One region of the Bradyrhizobium sp. CCBAU 25360 genome, then DNA from elsewhere that is predicted to be linked to it. Evidence: predicted binding sites of a transcription regulator. Region 1 holds the regulator's gene; each other region holds the start of a gene.
The links. Region 1 encodes PhoB, which activates phosphate uptake and scavenging genes when phosphate is short. Its sites were predicted from a motif close to TGTCATNNANCTGTCAT; they were not measured.

Region 1 (5,635 bases):
ATGACGGTCGATCACGGAGGCAAGCTTCTGCTTCAGCAGCAGCGACATTCTCTGCACGTGGTCGAAGAAGCCGGGCTTGAGCATGACGTCGAGCACCGCGTTGGCCGCGGAGATCGCCAGCGGATTGCCGCCGAAGGTCGAGCCGTGCGAGCCGGGCCCCATGCCGGCGGCCGCATCCGCGGTCGCCAGCACCGCGCCGATCGGGAAGCCGCCGCCAAGCGCCTTCGCCAGCGACATCACGTCCGGCGTGACGCCGGTGCGCCGATACGCGAACAGATCACCACTGCGGCCCATGCCGGTCTGCACCTCGTCGAAGGCGAGCAGCAGGCCCTTCTCGTCGCAGAGCTGGCGCAACGCCTTGAGGAAGGTCGGCGTTGCCGAACGCACGCCGCCCTCGCCCTGGATCGGCTCGATCAGGATGCCCGCGGTGTGCGGGCCGATCGCCTTCTTGACGGCCTCGATATCGCCATGCGGCACCTGGTCGAAGCCATCCATGGGCGGGCCAAAGCCTTCGAGATATTTTGCAGATCCGGTCGCGGCGAGCGTCGCCAGCGTACGGCCGTGAAAGGCGCCTTCGAAGGTGATGATGCGATAACGTTCCGGATGTCCCTTGGAGAAGTGATGATGGCGGACCAGCTTGATCACACCCTCCAGCGCTTCGGCGCCCGAATTGCAGAAGAACACGAAGTCGGCAAAGCTCTCGTTGCAGAGCCGGTTGGCGAGCTTCTCGCCATCCGGGCTCTGGAACAGGTTCGACATGTGCCAGAGCTTCGTCGCCTGCTCCTGCAGCGCCTTGATCAGATGCGGGTGGCAATGGCCGAGCGCATTCACAGCCACGCCCGAGGTGAAATCGAGATAGCGATCGCCATTGGTCGCGATCAGCCAGCAGCCTTCGCCGCGCTCGAAGCCGAGGTCGGCTCTGGCGAAAACGGGGAGCAAATGCGGCGCTGCGCTGTTAGTCATGATGTCACTTGAATGTTGCGGACGGTGTGACGCGTGCATTGCGCAACGCACCATCGACCGGCCCGGAAAACGAAACGTGCCGCCTTTTAAGGGCGGCACGCGCGACTATCTTATGCCTGGCAAGACGGGTGTCAATGCCGCCCGGAAAGCCTCGGGAAACGCTGAATCCGTAGTCTTGCGGTGCCGATTTTGCGGGTTTTCACCACGGAACATGTGGAAGCGAGTCGGCGGACTCTTGCGCGGGAGTCACGCCATATTGTAGCGTTTGGATTGTCAGATACGACATCTCGTGCAGCGGTTCTGATCCCAAGAGTCCTCTTGTACCGGCGTAAACGTTCGGGCGTCAGTCACGCGCCCGGCGAGCCTTAAGGGATTCTGACGGCACGGGTTTTTGAAGGCTTAGGCAATCGCTGCGAGGCCCCAGGATGGCGGCGCGTAGCGAGGGAAAGGGTGCAATGACGGTTTTGACCTGGTCCGACGATCGCGTCGAGCAGCTGAAAAAGCTCTGGGAGGCCGGACTTTCGGCCAGCCAGATCGCAGCTGAACTCGGCAATGTGACCCGCAATGCCGTGATCGGCAAAGTGCACAGGCTCGGTCTGTCCGGCCGTGCCAAGAGCCCTTCATCGGCAGCGCCCCGGCCGCGCAAGGCGCGTCCCGCGCAGCACATGATGCGGGTGACCCGCCCCATTGCGCGCGGCAACACCGCGCTGGCGCAGGCCTTCGAGGTCGAGGTGGAGGCCGAACCGGTCACCTACGACAACGTGGTGCCGATGAGCCAGCGGCTGTCGCTGCTCGAGCTGAACGAGGCCACCTGCCATTGGCCGGTCGGCGATCCCTCCAGCCCCGATTTCTTCTTCTGCGGCGGCAGGGCGCTGTCCGGCCTGCCCTACTGCGCCCAGCACTCGCGCGTCGCGTATCAGCCGGCGGCGGATCGCCGGCGTGCCCCGGCAAAGCCGGGTCCGCGGTGAGTGGATTTAGCTGATCGCAAAGACGGCAGCCGTCACACGACGGCGCCTCAACCAACTCGGTGTCATCCCCGCGAACGCGGGGATCCATAACCATAGGGCGCTGTTGTTGCGCGAGATGGTCACTCCGAGTCTTCGCCAAACCACTGCCTGTGGTTATGGGTCCATGCTTTCGCAGGGACGACACCGGAGAATGTGGCGGCAGCCCACCAAACCCCAACGCCTGCAAACCTTACGTCTGCTCCGCCTTCGCGAAGCGATCGTCGAGCGCGTAGCCGGCGCCGCGGACGGTGCGGATCGGGTCCTGCTCGCGGCCGAGATTGAGCAGCTTGCGCAGGCGGCCGATATGGACGTCGACGGTGCGCTCGTCGATGTAGATGTCGCGGCCCCAGACGCTGTCGAGCAGCTGCTCGCGCGAGAACACGCGGCCCGGATGCTCCAGGAAGAACTCCAGCAGGCGATATTCGGTCGGACCGAGATCGATCGGCCGGCCCGAGCGCGCCACGCGACGCTTGTCGCGGTCGAGCTCGATGTCGCCATAGGCCAGCACTGTCGCGAGTCGCTCAGGACTGGCGCGGCGAAGCAGGCCCTTCACGCGCGCCAAGAGCTCCGGCACCGAGAACGGCTTGACGATGTAGTCGTCGGCGCCGGTCGCAAGTCCCCGCACCCGCTCGCTCTCCTCGCCGCGCGCGGTGAGCATGATGATCGGCAGCTGCTTGGTGTCGGGCCGGGTCCGCAGGCGCCGGCACAGCTCGATGCCCGACAGGCCCGGCAGCATCCAGTCGAGCACGATCAGGTCCGGGATGTGCTCCTTGAGGCGGGTGTCGGCGTCGTCGCCGCGCATGACCGTCTCGACGTCATAGCCGTCGCCTTCGAGGTTGTAGCGAAGCAGCTCGGTGAGAGCTTCCTCGTCCTCAACCACCATAATGCGTGCGCCCATCGGGTCGTCGCTCCTTGAGTCTTCAGGTATTCGGGACCGTCGTGGCGAAGGTGGTCATGTCGCCCTTCGGCCGCTTGTCGGTGATCGCCTGGCCTTCGATCATGTAGAACACGGTCTCGGCGATGTTGGTGGCGTGGTCGCCGATCCGCTCGATGTTCTTGGCGCAGAACATCAGATGGATGCAGAACGAGATGTTGCGCGGATCCTCCATCATGTAGGTGAGGAGCTCGCGGAACAGCGAGGTGCAGATCGCGTCGACTTCCTCGTCGCCCTTCCACACCGCCATCGCCGCCGGCAGATCATGTGCGGCATAGGCGTCCAGCACCGACTTGACCTGCTGCTGCACGAGGTCGGTCATGTGCTCCAGGCCGCGGAACAGTTTCAGCGGATGGAAGTCGGTCTCCAGCGCGGCGACGCGCTTGCCCATGTTCTTGGCGAGGTCGCCGATGCGCTCGAGGTCGGTCGCAACGCGCATGGCGCCGACGATCTCGCGCAAATCCACCGCCATCGGCTGGCGGCGGGCGATGGTGAGCACGGCGCGTTCCTCGATGCGCTTCTGCAGCGCGTCGAGCTCGGCGTCGATGGCGACGACGCGCTGGCCGAGCGCGACGTCGCGGCGGATCAGCGCGCCGACGGAATCGACGATCATGCGCTCGGCGATGCCGCCCATCTCGGCGACCAGGCGGGTGAGCTCCTGGAGGTCGGTGTCGAAAGCTTTTGCGGTATGTTCAGTACCCATGTCGCGTCTCCTCAGCCGAACCGGCCGGTAATGTAATCCTGCGTGCGCCGGTCGCTCGGCGACGTGAAGATCTTGCTGGTGTCGTCGAACTCGATCAGCTCGCCGAGATACATGAAGGCGGTCTTGTCGGAGACGCGCGCCGCCTGCTGCATGTTGTGCGTGACGATCGCGATCGTGTAGTTCTCGGACAGCTCCTGGATCAGCTCCTCGACCTTGGCGGTCGAGATCGGATCGAGCGCCGAGCAGGGCTCGTCGAACAGAATCACCTCGGGCCGCACCGCGACGGTGCGGGCGATGCACAGGCGCTGCTGCTGGCCGCCGGAGAGCGACAGGCCGGAGGCGTTGAGCTTGTCCTTGACCTCGTTCCACAGCGCGCCGCCGCGCAGCGCCTTCTCGACGCGGTCGTCCATCTCGGACTTCGAGATCTTCTCGTAGAGGCGGATGCCGAAGGCGATGTTCTCGTAGATCGTCATCGGGAACGGCGTCGGCTTCTGGAACACCATGCCGACCCGGGCGCGCAGCAGATTGAGGTCGAGCCTGGGGTCGAGGATGTTGGTCTGGTCCAGCATGAGCTGGCCGGTGGCGCGCTGGCCCGGATAGAGGTCGTACATCCGGTTGAAGATGCGCAGCAGGGTCGACTTGCCGCAGCCCGACGGGCCGATGAACGCTGTGACGCGGTTGGCACCCAGCGTCAGGTTGATGTTCTTCAGCGCGTGGTGCTCGCCGTAATAGAAGTTGAGATTGCGCACCGTCACCTTGGCCGGGGCTTCCGGCAGCGGCTGCGAGGCCAGATGAGCGTTGGAACTCATGGAAACGGACAGGTCGGTCATTTTGCAGTCCTCTCGGCGCCGAGGATGCGCGCGCCAATGTTCAGGGCAAGCACGGTGAGCGTGATCAGCAGCGCGCCGCTCCAGGCGAGCTGCTTCCAATAGGCGTAGGGGCTCTGGACGAAGTTGTTGATGGTGACCGGCAAATTGGCCATCGTCTTGTTCAGGCCGAGGCTGAAGAACTGGTTCGACAGCGCGGTGAAGAGCAGCGGCGCGGTCTCGCCGGCGACGCGGGCGGTGGCGAGCAGCACGCCGGTGATGAGGCCCGACCGGGCCGCACGATAGGCGATACGCTTGATCACCAGCGAGCGCGGCAGGCCGAGCGCCGAGGCCGCCTCGCGCAGGGGATTCGGCACCAGCAGCAGCATGTCCTCGGTGGTGCGCAGCACGACCGGGATCACGATGACGGCGAGCGCGAGCGCGCCCGCGATCGCGGAGAAGCCACGCATCGGCACCACCACCGCGCCATAGATGAACAGGCCGATGATGATCGAGGGCGCCGAGAGCAGGATGTCGTTGATGAAGCGGATCACCGAGGTCAGCCGGTCGTTGCGGCCGTATTCGGCAAGGTAGGTGCCGGCGAACAGGCCGAGCGGCGCGCCGATGCCGACGCCGATCAACGTCATGATGATCGAACCGACGATCGCGTTGCGCAGGCCGCCTTCGGTCGAACCCGGCGGCGGCGTATCCGCGACGAAGATCTCAAGATCGAGGCCGGCCAGGCCGTTGAAGAGCAGCGTGATCAGGATCAGCGCGAGCCAGGTGACGCCGAAGGCGGCCGCGGCGAAGCAGAGCCCGCGGATGACGATGTCCTTGCGGCGACGACGCGAATAGATCGGATTGAGCGCCATGACGTTACTTCCCCGCCTTCTTGTCCAGCCGCATCAGCATCAGCCGCGCTGCGGCCAGCACGAAGAACGTCAGCACGAACAGCAAGAGGCCGAGCAGGATCAGGCCGGACTGGTGCAGGCCGTCGCTCTCGGCGAATTCGGATGCGATCGCCGCCGAGATCGTGGTGCCCGGCGCGAAGATCGATGAGGAGATGCGGAACGAATTGCCGATGATGAAGGTCACCGCCATGGTCTCGCCGAGGGCGCGGCCCAGCGCCAGCATGACGCCGCCGATGATGCCGACGCGGGTGTAGGGGATCACCACGCTGCGGACGACTTCCCAGGTGGTGCAGCCGACGCCGTAGGCGGCC
Region 2 (5,635 bases), on a different contig from region 1:
CGGTCTTGGCGCCGCCGCCTTCGAGCAGGCGCACGCCGCCATTGACGACGTCGTAGGTGCCGAGGAAGTCGCGGCCGCGTCCGACCGGCCAAGTCATCGGCGTGGTGTCGAGCGCCAGCGTCTTCTCGATCTCGTCGAGCAGCTCGAACACGTCGCGGCTCTCGCGATCCATCTTGTTGATGAAGGTGATGATCGGGATATCCCGAAGACGACACACCTCGAACAGCTTTCGGGTGCGCGCCTCGATGCCCTTGGCGGCGTCGATCACCATCACGGCGGAATCGACCGCCGTGAGGGTGCGATACGTATCTTCCGAAAAGTCCTCGTGGCCCGGCGTGTCCAGGAGGTTGAACACGAGGCGCTCGAACTCGAAGGTCATCACCGAGGTCACGACCGAGATGCCGCGCTCGCGCTCGATCTTCATCCAGTCCGATCGCGTGTTGCGCCGCTCGCCCTTGGCCTTGACCTGGCCGGCGAGATTGATGGCGCCGCCGAACAGCAGCAGCTTTTCGGTCAGCGTGGTCTTGCCGGCGTCGGGATGGGAGATGATCGCAAACGTGCGCCGCCGCGCCACTTCGGCGGCAAGCGGGGAACGGGCCGGCAATTCGGCTGTGGTGATGGCGATGTCGGACATGGCGGGAGCGTGTGGCAGGGAAAACGGGCCTGATCAAGCCTCATTTGGTGATTGCGGAGCCCCCCGGCCAGCCCCATATCGGCCTTGGCCATACTGGCCTTGGGGGAGGACGGCCTCCCCAGCCCATCAGCACGTTAGCCGCGGGGACGACCCTGCCTTGAATGGAGGGTCGTCATGGCCTGGAGCATCCTGTTCGTCGCGGGCCTTCTCGAGATCACCTGGGCGATCGGCCTGAAATACACCGAGGGCTTTACCAGGCTTGTTCCGTCCGTCGTCACGCTCGTGGCCATGGCCGGCAGCGTCATCCTGCTCGGGCTCGCGCTCAAATCCCTGCCCGTTGGAACCGCCTATGCGGTCTGGACCGGCATCGGCGCGGTCGGCACCGCAACACTGGGCATCATCCTGTTCGGCGAGCCGGCCACGGCCCTCCGTCTTGCCAGCATCGGGCTGATCGTCGCCGGGATCGTCGGGCTGAAGCTCGTTACTTGACGAAGATCTTGACCGCCCACCAGGTCAGCGCCGCCACGATGGCCGAGGCCGGGATCGTGATCACCCAGGCGTAGACGATCGAGCTGGCAACGTTCCAGCGCACCGCCGAGACGCGGCGGGCGGCACCGACGCCGACGATGGCGCCGGTGATGGTGTGCGTGGTGGAGACGGGAACCCCGAGATAGGTTGCCATGAACAAAGTCGCGGCCCCGCCGGTCTCGGCGCAAAAGCCCTGCATCGGGGTCAATTTGGTGATGCGCAGGCCCATGGTGCGGACGATGCGCCAGCCGCCCATCAGGGTGCCCAGCGCCATCGCCGCCTGGCAGGACAGCACCACCCAGAACGGCACCGAGAAGTCGCTGCCCAGATGGCCCTGCGAATAGAGCAGCACCGCGATGATGCCCATGGTCTTCTGCGCATCGTTACCGCCATGGCCGAGCGAATAGAGCGAGGCGGAGGCGAATTGCAGGATACGGAAGGCGCGATCGACCGCGAAAGGCGTCGAGCGCACCGAGGCCCAGGACACGATCGCCACCAGCATCATCGCGAGCAGGAAGCCGATCAGCGGCGACAGCACGATCGCCAGCACCGTCTTGGTCAATCCGCTCCACACCGCAGCCGAGATCCCGGCCTTGGCCATGCCGCCGCCGACGAGCCCGCCGATCAGCGCATGCGACGACGAGGACGGGATGCCGAGCGCCCAGGTCACGAGGTTCCAGACGATGGCGCCGACCAGGGCCGCGAAGATCACCTGGGCATCGACGATCGAGGGATCGATGATGCCGGTGCCGATGGTCTGGGCAACGTGCAGGCCGAACACCATGAAGGCGACGAAATTGAAGAACGCGGCCCAGAATACCGCGAATTGCGGTCGCAGCACGCGGGTCGAGACAATGGTCGCGATCGAATTGGCGGCATCGTGCAGGCCGTTCAGGAAATCGAACAGCAGCGCGACGGCGATCAAGCCGACCAGGACGGGAAGACCCAACGCGGCATCCACAGCGGCCTGTCCTAAACTTGCTCGATGACGATGCTGTTGATCTCGTTCGCAACGTCGTCGAAGCGATCCGCCACCTTCTCGAGGTGGTCGTAGATCTCGACGCCGACGATGAAGTCCATCGCATTGCCGTCGCGATGCTTGAGGAACAGCTCCTTCAAGCCGATGTCGTGGAGATCGTCGACGCGGCCCTCGAGCTTGCCGAGCTCCTCCGTGATCGCGGTCAGCATGGCGACATTCGGGCCGATCGACTGCATCAGCGGCAGCGCGCGGCCGACCAGATTGGCGCATTCGATCAGAAGCCCGCCGATCTCGCGCATGGGCGGCTCGAAGGTGCGGACCTCGAACAGCATCACCGCCTTGGCCGTCTGCTGCATCTGGTCGATGGCGTCGTCCATCGACGTGATCAGGTTCTTGATGTCGCCGCGGTCGAACGGGGTGATGAAGGTGCGGCGCACCGCCGTCAGCACCTCTCGGGTGATGTTGTCGGCATCATTCTCGAACTGGTTGACGCGCTGGCAATAGACCGGCGTCTCCTCGCCCCCGTTCAGCATACCCTGGAGCGCGATGGAGCCCTGGATCACCGTCTGGGCATGCCGGTCGAACAGGTCAAAGAACCGTTCTTCCTTGGGAAGGAAAGCACGAAACCATCGCATCATGGGGGTAGGCTACCGGTTGGAAATGGCCCGGCCCTGTCGGGCCGTCATGAAACTGTCATAGACCATTTTCGATCCGCGCGCGTGTCATCTCACGCCCGCGGAGCCGGATCATCCACCGCTTTCAGGCGGCCGGTAAACCACTTCTGAATCAGCTACTTAGAGAGATCGCCGGAAGTAATGCGCGATTTCGCCGATGACGCCGCGGCGGAAGGTGAGCACGCAGATTACGAAGATCGAGCCCTGGATTACCGTCACCCACTGGCCGAAGCCCGCGAGATATTGCTGCATGGCGATGATCGCGAACGCACCGACCACGGGGCCGAAGATGGTTCCAAGGCCGCCAACCAGCGTCATCAGCACGACCTCGCCCGACATCGACCAATGGACATCGGTGAGCGAGGCGTTCTGCGCCACGAACACCTTCAGCGCACCGGCAAAACCGGCCAGGGTTCCCGACAGCACGAAGGCCAGGAACTTGTACTGGTCGGTCCGGTAGCCGAGCGAAATCGCCCGCGGCTCATTCTCCCGGATCGCCTTCAGCACCTCGCCGAACGGCGAGTTGATGACACGGAAGATCAGCAGGAAGCCGGCGAGGAACCCCACCAGCACGACGTAATAGAGCACCGTCGGCTTGGACAGATCGAACACGCCGAACATGTGTCCCTGTGGGATGCCCTGGATGCCGTCCTCGCCGTGGGTGAACGGGGCCTGGAGGTAGATGAAGTACAGCAGCTGCGACAGCGCCAGCGTGATCATCGAGAAATAGATGCCCTGGCGGCGGATCGAGATGTAGCCGGTGATGAGCGAGAGCACGAAAGCCGCGGCGATGCCGACGAGGATGCCGAGCTCGGGCGGCAGCGCCCACACTTTCAGCGCATGCGCGCAGCAATAGCCGGCGGTACCCAGGAACATGGCGTGGCCGAACGACAACAGGCCGCCATAGCCGATCAGCAGATTGAAGGCGCAGGCGAGCAGCGCAAAGCACAGCGCCTGCATCACGAAGAACGGGTAGACGCCCGTGAATGGCACCGACGCCAGCAGCAGCGCCATCACGACGAAAGCGATCATCTCGTCGCGCATCGCGCGAGGGGTCACCGGCAGCGTGTCGTCCGTCAGGGTTGTCATATCAGGCCGCCCTTCCCGTCAATCCCGTTGGCTTCACCAAGAGCACCAGCACCATCAGCACGAACACGACGGTGTTGGAGGCCTCGGGATAGAAATACTTGGTCAGACCCTCGATCACGCCCAGCGCGAAGCCGGTGATGATGGAGCCCATGATCGAACCCATGCCGCCGATCACGACCACCGCGAACACGACGATGATGAGGTCGGCGCCCATCAGCGGCCGCACCTGGTTGATCGGCGCCGAGAGCACGCCCGCGAGCGCGGCAAGGCCGACGCCGAGACCATAGGTCAGCGTGATCATGCGCGGCACGTTGATGCCGAAGGCGCGCACCAACGTCGGATTTTCGGTGGCGGCGCGCAGGTAAGCGCCGAGCTGGGTCTTCTCGATCAGGAACCAGGTCGCCAGACACACGACCAGCGAGAACACGACCACCCAGCCGCGATAGATCGGCAAGAACATGAAGCCCAGATTCATGCCGCCCTTGAGCTGGTCCGGAATGGCGTAAGGCAGACCGGAGGAGCCGAAATAGTTCTGGAACACGCCCTGCACGATCAGCGCGATGCCGAAGGTCAGGAGCAGGCCGTAGAGATGGTCGAGCCCGGTCAGCCATTGCAGCATGGTCCTTTCCAGGATCATGCCGAAGATGCCGACGATCACGGGTGCGATCAGCAGCGCCCACCAGTAGTTGATGCCGCCGAGGCTCAACAGGAAATAAGCAACGAAGGCGCCCATCATGTAGAGCGCGCCATGGGCGAAATTGATGATGTTGAGCATGCCGAAAATCACGGCAAGCCCGAGACTGAGCAGCGCGTAGAACGAGCCGTTGATCAGTCCCACCAGTAGCTGAGCGTATAGAGCCTGCATCGATCCCGCACCCGGTCCCTTCGGCGTTCCCTGAAAGTCGCCCGCGGGCCTGATGGCCTGCGGGCGGTTATCTTACTTCTTCAAGAGCGCGCACTTGCTCTCGGACAGCGGCGTGAAAGCCTGATCGCCCGGCACCGTGCCGACCAGCTTGTAGAAGTCCCACGGCCCCTTGGATTCGGAGGGCTTCTTCACCTCGAACAGATAGGCGTTGTGGATGGTGCGGCCGTTGGGCTGGATCTCGCCCTTGCCGAACAGATCGTCCTCCGTCGGCATCGACTTCATCTTCTCGACGACCTTGACGCCGTCATGGGGATTGCCGCCGAGCGCTTCCAGCGCCTTGAGATAGTGACGCACGCCCGAATAGACGCCGGCCTGCACCATGGTGGGCGGTGCGTTGTTCTTCATCCTGTCAGCGAAGCGCTTCGAGAACGCCCGGGTCTGGTCGTTCATGTCCCAGTAGAAGGTCTCGGTGAAGTTGAGGCCTTGCGCCGTCTCCAGCCCGATCGCCTTGACGTCGGTGAGGAAGAGCAGCAGCGCCGCGAGCTTCTGGCCGCCCTTGCCGATGCCGAACTCGGCAGCCTGCTTGATCGTGTTGGTGGTGTCGCCGCCGGCATTGGCAAGACCGATGATCTTTGCCTTGGATGACTGCGCCTGGAGCAGGAATGACGAGAAGTCGGGCGTGTTCAGCGGATGCTTGACGCCGCCGACCACCTTGCCGCCGTTGGCGGTGACGACCGCCGTGGTGTCGCGCTCGAGCGCCGCACCAAAGGCATAGTCGGCGGTCAGGAAGAACCAGGTGTCGCCGCCGGCCTTCACCAGCGCCTGGCCGGTGGTGTGGGCCAGCATGTAGGTATCGTAGGTCCAGT
Region 3 (5,635 bases), on a different contig from region 1:
TGCGAGAGCATCCGCACGTCGGCTGCGCGCGCCACAGCGGCCAGCCGCGCAACCGAAGCCGGCACTTCGTCGGCGCGCGAGACCACGCGTTCGACCAGCCGGTCGAATTCCTCAGCTGACAGCCCGGTGCGCTCCACCATGCGGTTGCGCTTGCGCGGCTTGGCCATGTCGGCGACCGTGCCGTCCATGTGGTCGTTGAAAGCGAACAGGTCGACCCGGCCTTCGTCGAGCCACTCGCTGATCTCGGCCTCGGCGCCGAGATTGTAGGTCTCGTGCCGCAGATGGAAGCGGGTATCCGCGGCGAATTGCGGACGCTGCCGCTCGATGGCCTCCATCAGGCCGCGCGCGTTATCGGCGCTGCGCAGGCCCGGCTCCCACGAGCAGGTGGTGGCGTGAAAGACGGTGGTGATGCCGTTGCTGATCGCCTGGCGATCGCTGTCGGCGAGCGCGACGTCGATCGGGAAGTCGACACCGGCGCGCGGCATCATCTGCCGCTCGAAGGCATCGCCATGCAGATCGACGATGCCGGGCAGCACCAGCAGGTTGCGCGAATCGATTGTCAGCCGCGCCCGGCCCCGTGAGGCATCGACCTGCGCGATGTCCGGTCCGGACACCGTCAATGACGTTTCGACGAATTCGGCGCCGATCAGGGCCCGGCCGCCTTCAAGGAAAATGTCTGTCACGCGACCGCGTTTCGTTTGCTGGTAAGGGATCTGGTCAGGGGAGCCGCCCCTGCTTCGTATGTCGCAAGAAAATCTTCAATCCCGAGCTTGCGGAAATCGGGCAGGGCTTCACGCAACTTGTCGTGATCCCAGTCCCACCAGGCGAGCCGCGCGAGCCTTCCGGCGATCTCCTCGGAGAAACGCCGCCGCACGATCCGGGCCGGATTGCCGGCGACGATGGCGTAGGCCGGCACGTCCTTGGTGACGATGGCGCCGGCCGCGATCACCGCGCCGGTGCCGATGTTGCGGCCCGGCAGCACGATCGCGCCGTGGCCGATCCAGACGTCGTGGCCGATATGGACGTGATGCTGGCGCCGCCAGTCGAAGAATTCGGCGTCGTCGCTCTCGCCTTCGAAGTAGGCGCTCGAGCGATAGGTGAAATGCGCCTGGGTCGCGCGGTGCATCGGATGATTGCCGGGATTGATGCGCGTCATGGCCGCGATCGAGCAGAACTTTCCGATGGTGGTGTAGGTGATCTGGGAATCGTTCACGACATAGGAGTAATCGCCCATCGCCACTTCATGCAGGATGGTGCGCGCGCCGACCTCGGTATAGGCGCCGAGCCTGGTCTCATGCAGTTTGGCCGAGGGATCGATGGTCGGCTGGACCGAAAGAGTTTTGGCGGCCATGTTGCATCCGGAGCGCGAGGGCGGGCGTTCCTCTTCGAGCGGCTTGATGACGATGTCATGACGCGGCGATGACAGGGGATGAGGTGTGTAGGATCGCCGCACTGCAACGCCCGTGTCACACAAGTGTCAAGCGCGGGCGTTAGCGGTTGGCTCCAGCTAATCTGGAGTCCTGCATGCTGGTGGTGGAAGGTCTGACGTGTCGCTTCGGCGCGAAAGCCGCGGTGGACGACGCTTCGTTTCAAGTCTCCCCCGGCGGCTTCGTCGGTGTGATCGGACGGTCCGGCGCCGGCAAGTCGACGCTGCTGCGAACCATCAATCGTCTCGCGACGCCGACGCAGGGCCGCATCCTGTTCGACGGCATCGACGTCACCGCGCTGCGCGGCAAGGAACTGCGGCAGTGGCGGGCGCGCTCGGCCATGATCTTCCAGCAGTTCAACCTGGTCGGCCGGCTCGACGTCCTCACCAACGTCCTGATGGGAAGGCTTGCGACGATGCCGGCCTGGCGCTCGCTGTCGCAAGTGTGGCCCGAGCAGGACAAGGCGCTGGCGATGTCCGCGCTCGAACAGTTCGACATCGCATCGCTCGCGGCCCAGCGCGCCGACCAGCTCTCCGGCGGCCAGCAGCAGCGCGTCGCGATCGCACGTGCGCTCGTGCAGCAGCCCGACATCATCCTCGCCGACGAGCCGATCGCATCGCTCGATCCGCGCAACACCAAGATCGTGATGGATGCGCTGCTGCGCATCAACAAGCATTTCGGCATCACCGTGATCTGCAATCTGCATTCGCTCGATCTGGCGCGCAGCTATTGCGACCGCCTGATCGGCATGGCGCAGGGCCGGGTGGTGTTCGACGGCGCGCCGGCCGCACTGACCGACCACGTCGCGCGCGAGCTTTACGATCTCGAAGCCGCCGACGTCATGGGCACCATGCCTGACCCGGCGCCCGCGGGCGTCCCGGCACTTGGAACGGCGGCCGCCGCCTGAGCCGCGTCGCGCCTGTTTGAGTTGCAAGTTTTGCGTCAACCGACCCCAACCGATGAAGAGGGTATCATGATCACTCGTAGACTCGTTCTTGCCGGCGCCGCGGCGCTCGCCTTCGCCTCGTCGGCTTCCGCCGAAGACTGGAAAGCCAAATATCCCGAGCTGACCTTTGCGGTCGTCCCGGCCGAGAACGCCTCCGGCGTCACCGAGCGCTGGGCGCCTTTCGTGAGCTATCTCTCCAAGGAACTGGGCGTGAAGGTCACGCTCCGCATCGCCAACGACTACGCTGCCGTCATCGAGGGCCAGCGCGCTGGCAACATCCATATCGCCAGCTATGGCTCGGCCTCGTTCGCCCGCGCCCGCCTGACCGGCGTCAAGTCCGACGCCTTCGCCAACGACATCAACGCCGACGGCTCGACCGGTTATTATTCGGTGTTCTTCGTCAAGGCGAGCAGCGCCTACAAGAGCGTCGACCAGCTCAAGGGCAAGAACCTCGGCCTCGTCGATCCGAACTCGACCTCCGGCAACAATGTGCCGCGCTTCGAGCTGGACAAGATGGGCATCCCCGATGCCGACGGCTATTTCGGCAAGGTCGTCTTCACCGGCAGTCACGAGAACGCGATGCTGGCGCTGTCGCAGGGCACCGTCGACGTTGCCGCCAACCAGTGGACCAGCGACGACGATTCCACGCTGGCGCAGATGCTGACCAAGGGCATGCTGAAGAATGCCGACGGCTCGGCGATGAAGAAGGACGACTTCCGAATCATCCATAAGTCGGCGCCGATCATCAACGGCCCCTATGCCTACAATTCCGACCTGCCGGAAGACGCCAAGGCCGCTATCGCCAAGGCGTTCTTCGACGCGCCGGCCAAGGACAAGGCCGCGTTCGACCGCCTCTCCGACGGCCAGAAGAAGGGCTTTCATCCCGCCACCACCAAGGATTGGGATGGCACGATCGAGCTGATCAAGTTCGTCGATGCGCTGCGTAAGAAGAAGGCGTCCTGATCTCAGGGCGATGTAACTGGAGCCGGGTCCTTGGACCCGGCTCTTTCTTTGACGGAACTTGGCTCAGGCCGATGACAACAGCGGTTTCGATCCTCCCCGAGCAGCAGCTTGCCGTGCTCAACGCCGCTTATCGCCAGGCGGTCGGGCGCAGGCGGCTCCGCCTGCTGTTGGGGATCGCGGTCTTCGCCGCCGCGCTGCTTCTCGCCGCGGTCGGCGCGGAAGTGAATCTGCGCACGCTGTTCACCTATTTCGGCAATTTCATCAGCTATTTCGACCGCATCCTCACGCTCGACAACGGCCAGCGCGTCTGGACCGATGTCGGCGAGTGGCTCTGGGGCTGGCGCAAATGGCTGAAGATGCTCGGCGAGACGCTGCTGATCTCCTATGTCGGCACGCTGATCGGCGCGACCTTGGCATTTTGTCTGAACTTCTTCGCGGCTGAAAACACCTCGCCCGCACCCTGGCTGCGCTTCGTCGTCCGGCGCCTGCTCGAATTCGCCCGCACCGTTCCGGGCATCGTCTTCGCGCTGATCTTCGTCATCGCCTTCGGGCTCGGACCGATGGCGGGCGTGCTCGCGATCGCGATCCACTCCACCGGCGCGCTCGGAAAGCTGTTCTCGGAAATCGTCGAGAACGCCGATATGAAGCCGGTCGAAGGCATCCGCTCGACCGGCGCGAGCTGGCTGTCCTGCATGCGGTTCGCCGTCGTGCCGCAGGTGACCGCGGGCTATGCGAGCTACGCGCTGCTGCGCTTCGAGATCAACGTCCGCGAAGCCTCGGTGATGGGCTTCGTCGGCGCCGGCGGCATCGGCCAGGAGCTCGTCGTCGCCATCCGCAAATTCTACTATTCGGACGTCAGCGCGATCCTGCTCACCATCATCGTCACCGTGTTCATCATCGACATCAGCACCGGTTGGCTGCGCGGCCGCCTGTTCGGCAAGGAGGCGCGGACGTGACGAGGCGGCAAGCGGTCGACACGCGAGAGCTTCGCGCGCGCTATCCCGATGTGTTCGACCGTCCGGCCTCGGCGCGGCTTGCCACGCCGGCGATGATCGTCGCGGCGTTCGCGATCCTCATTTACGGCCTGGTCGATCTCGATTTCTCGCCGTCGCGATTCTTCGCAGGTCTCAGCCAGCTCGGCTGGATCAGCCTGATGATGATCCCGCCCGATCCCGGCTCGTCGCTGCCGGTCTACCTGAAGGCACTCGGCGAGACGCTGTCGATTGCACTGCTCGGCACCACGCTCGCCGCCGTCTTCGCACTCCCCGTCAGCCTTCTGGCCGCGCGCAACGTGGTGCCGTCGAAGCTCCTGCGCTTTCCCGTGCGCCGCGTGCTGGATTCGATCCGCGGCGTCGACACGCTGATCTGGGCGCTGGTGTGGATCAACGTCGTCGGGCTTGGCCCGTTCGCCGGCGTGCTTGCCATTGCGGTGTCGGATTTCGGCGCCTTCGGAAAGCTGTTCTCGGAGGCGATCGAGGCCGCCGACCAGAAGCAGGTCGAGGGCATCCGCGCCTCCGGCGGCAGCCCGCTGCACGAGATCCGCTTCGGCCTGTTGCCGCAGGTCCTGCCCGTGATCGCCGGGCAGGTGCTCTATTTCATCGAATCCAACACCCGCTCGGCCACCATCATCGGCATCGTCGGCGCCGGCGGCATCGGCCTCCAGCTCGCCGAGCAGATCCGCGTGCTGGAATGGCAGAAGGTGTCGTTTCTGATCCTGATGATCCTGGTCGCGGTCGCCGCGATCGATTTCATCTCGGGCAAGCTGCGCTTTGCGATTATCGGGCGGCGGGCTGTCGCCTGATCAAAGGTGCTGTAGGGTGGGTTAGCCGAAGGCGTAACCCACCACTGTTTATCTCCGCGGAGACAGAAGAGGTGGGTTACGCCTTCGGACTGCGCTTCGCGCAGCCCAAGGCTAACCCACCCTACGACTCCACCAGAAACTCCACCCGCTCCGCCGCGAAGCGCGAATGCTTGGTCATCAGCGGCTTACCGTCGAGATCGTGGTCGGTCGCATCGACCACCAGGATCGGCCGTCCCAGCGCCAGATCGAGCCGCGCCGCGTCGGTGGCGTCGACGATGCCGGCGGTGATCCGGGTCGCGCCGCGGCGATAGTCGCGGACGCCGTAATGTTCCAGCAGCTTCGTCATCGAGCGCGTCGCTGCGAACACGGCGCCGGCACCCGGAAATAATTCCGCCGACAGCCAGGTGGTGGAGACGCAGATCGGCGTGCGATCGGCAAGGCGGATCGCCTCGATCCGCACCAGCGGCGCGCCGGCCTTCAAGCCGAGCTCGCGCGCCA

Region 2: the regulator PhoB is predicted to act here: its motif matches at 2,822-2,838, upstream of XH81_RS35845 (DUF47 domain-containing protein).
Region 3: the regulator PhoB is predicted to act here: its motif matches at 1,409-1,425, upstream of phnC (phosphonate ABC transporter ATP-binding protein).

Annotation. Positions count from the first base shown of each region.
Region 1 is NZ_LBJA01000032.1:14,393-20,027, forward strand. It holds gene XH81_RS09075 (aspartate aminotransferase family protein) at 1-963, opposite strand, end outside; gene XH81_RS09080 (GcrA family cell cycle regulator) at 1,419-1,931, shown strand; gene phoB (phosphate regulon transcriptional regulator PhoB) at 2,161-2,868, opposite strand; gene phoU (phosphate signaling complex protein PhoU) at 2,891-3,607, opposite strand; gene pstB (phosphate ABC transporter ATP-binding protein PstB) at 3,619-4,437, opposite strand; gene pstA (phosphate ABC transporter permease PstA) at 4,434-5,285, opposite strand; gene pstC (phosphate ABC transporter permease subunit PstC) at 5,290-5,635, opposite strand, start outside.
Region 2 is NZ_LBJA01000045.1:365,639-371,273, reverse strand. It holds gene XH81_RS35860 (peptide chain release factor 3) at 1-634, opposite strand, end outside; gene sugE (quaternary ammonium compound efflux SMR transporter SugE) at 809-1,123, shown strand; gene XH81_RS35850 (inorganic phosphate transporter) at 1,116-2,123, opposite strand; gene XH81_RS35845 (DUF47 domain-containing protein) at 2,135-2,779, opposite strand; gene XH81_RS35840 (branched-chain amino acid ABC transporter permease) at 2,936-3,904, opposite strand; gene XH81_RS35835 (branched-chain amino acid ABC transporter permease) at 3,906-4,769, opposite strand; gene XH81_RS35830 (ABC transporter substrate-binding protein) at 4,842-5,635, opposite strand, start outside.
Region 3 is NZ_LBJA01000038.1:231,638-237,272, reverse strand. It holds gene XH81_RS17070 (alpha-D-ribose 1-methylphosphonate 5-triphosphate diphosphatase) at 1-683, opposite strand, end outside; gene XH81_RS17065 (transferase hexapeptide repeat family protein) at 680-1,351, opposite strand; gene phnC (phosphonate ABC transporter ATP-binding protein) at 1,525-2,334, shown strand; gene phnD (phosphonate ABC transporter substrate-binding protein) at 2,401-3,336, shown strand; gene phnE (phosphonate ABC transporter, permease protein PhnE) at 3,408-4,292, shown strand; gene phnE (phosphonate ABC transporter, permease protein PhnE) at 4,289-5,137, shown strand; gene phnF (phosphonate metabolism transcriptional regulator PhnF) at 5,259-5,635, opposite strand, start outside.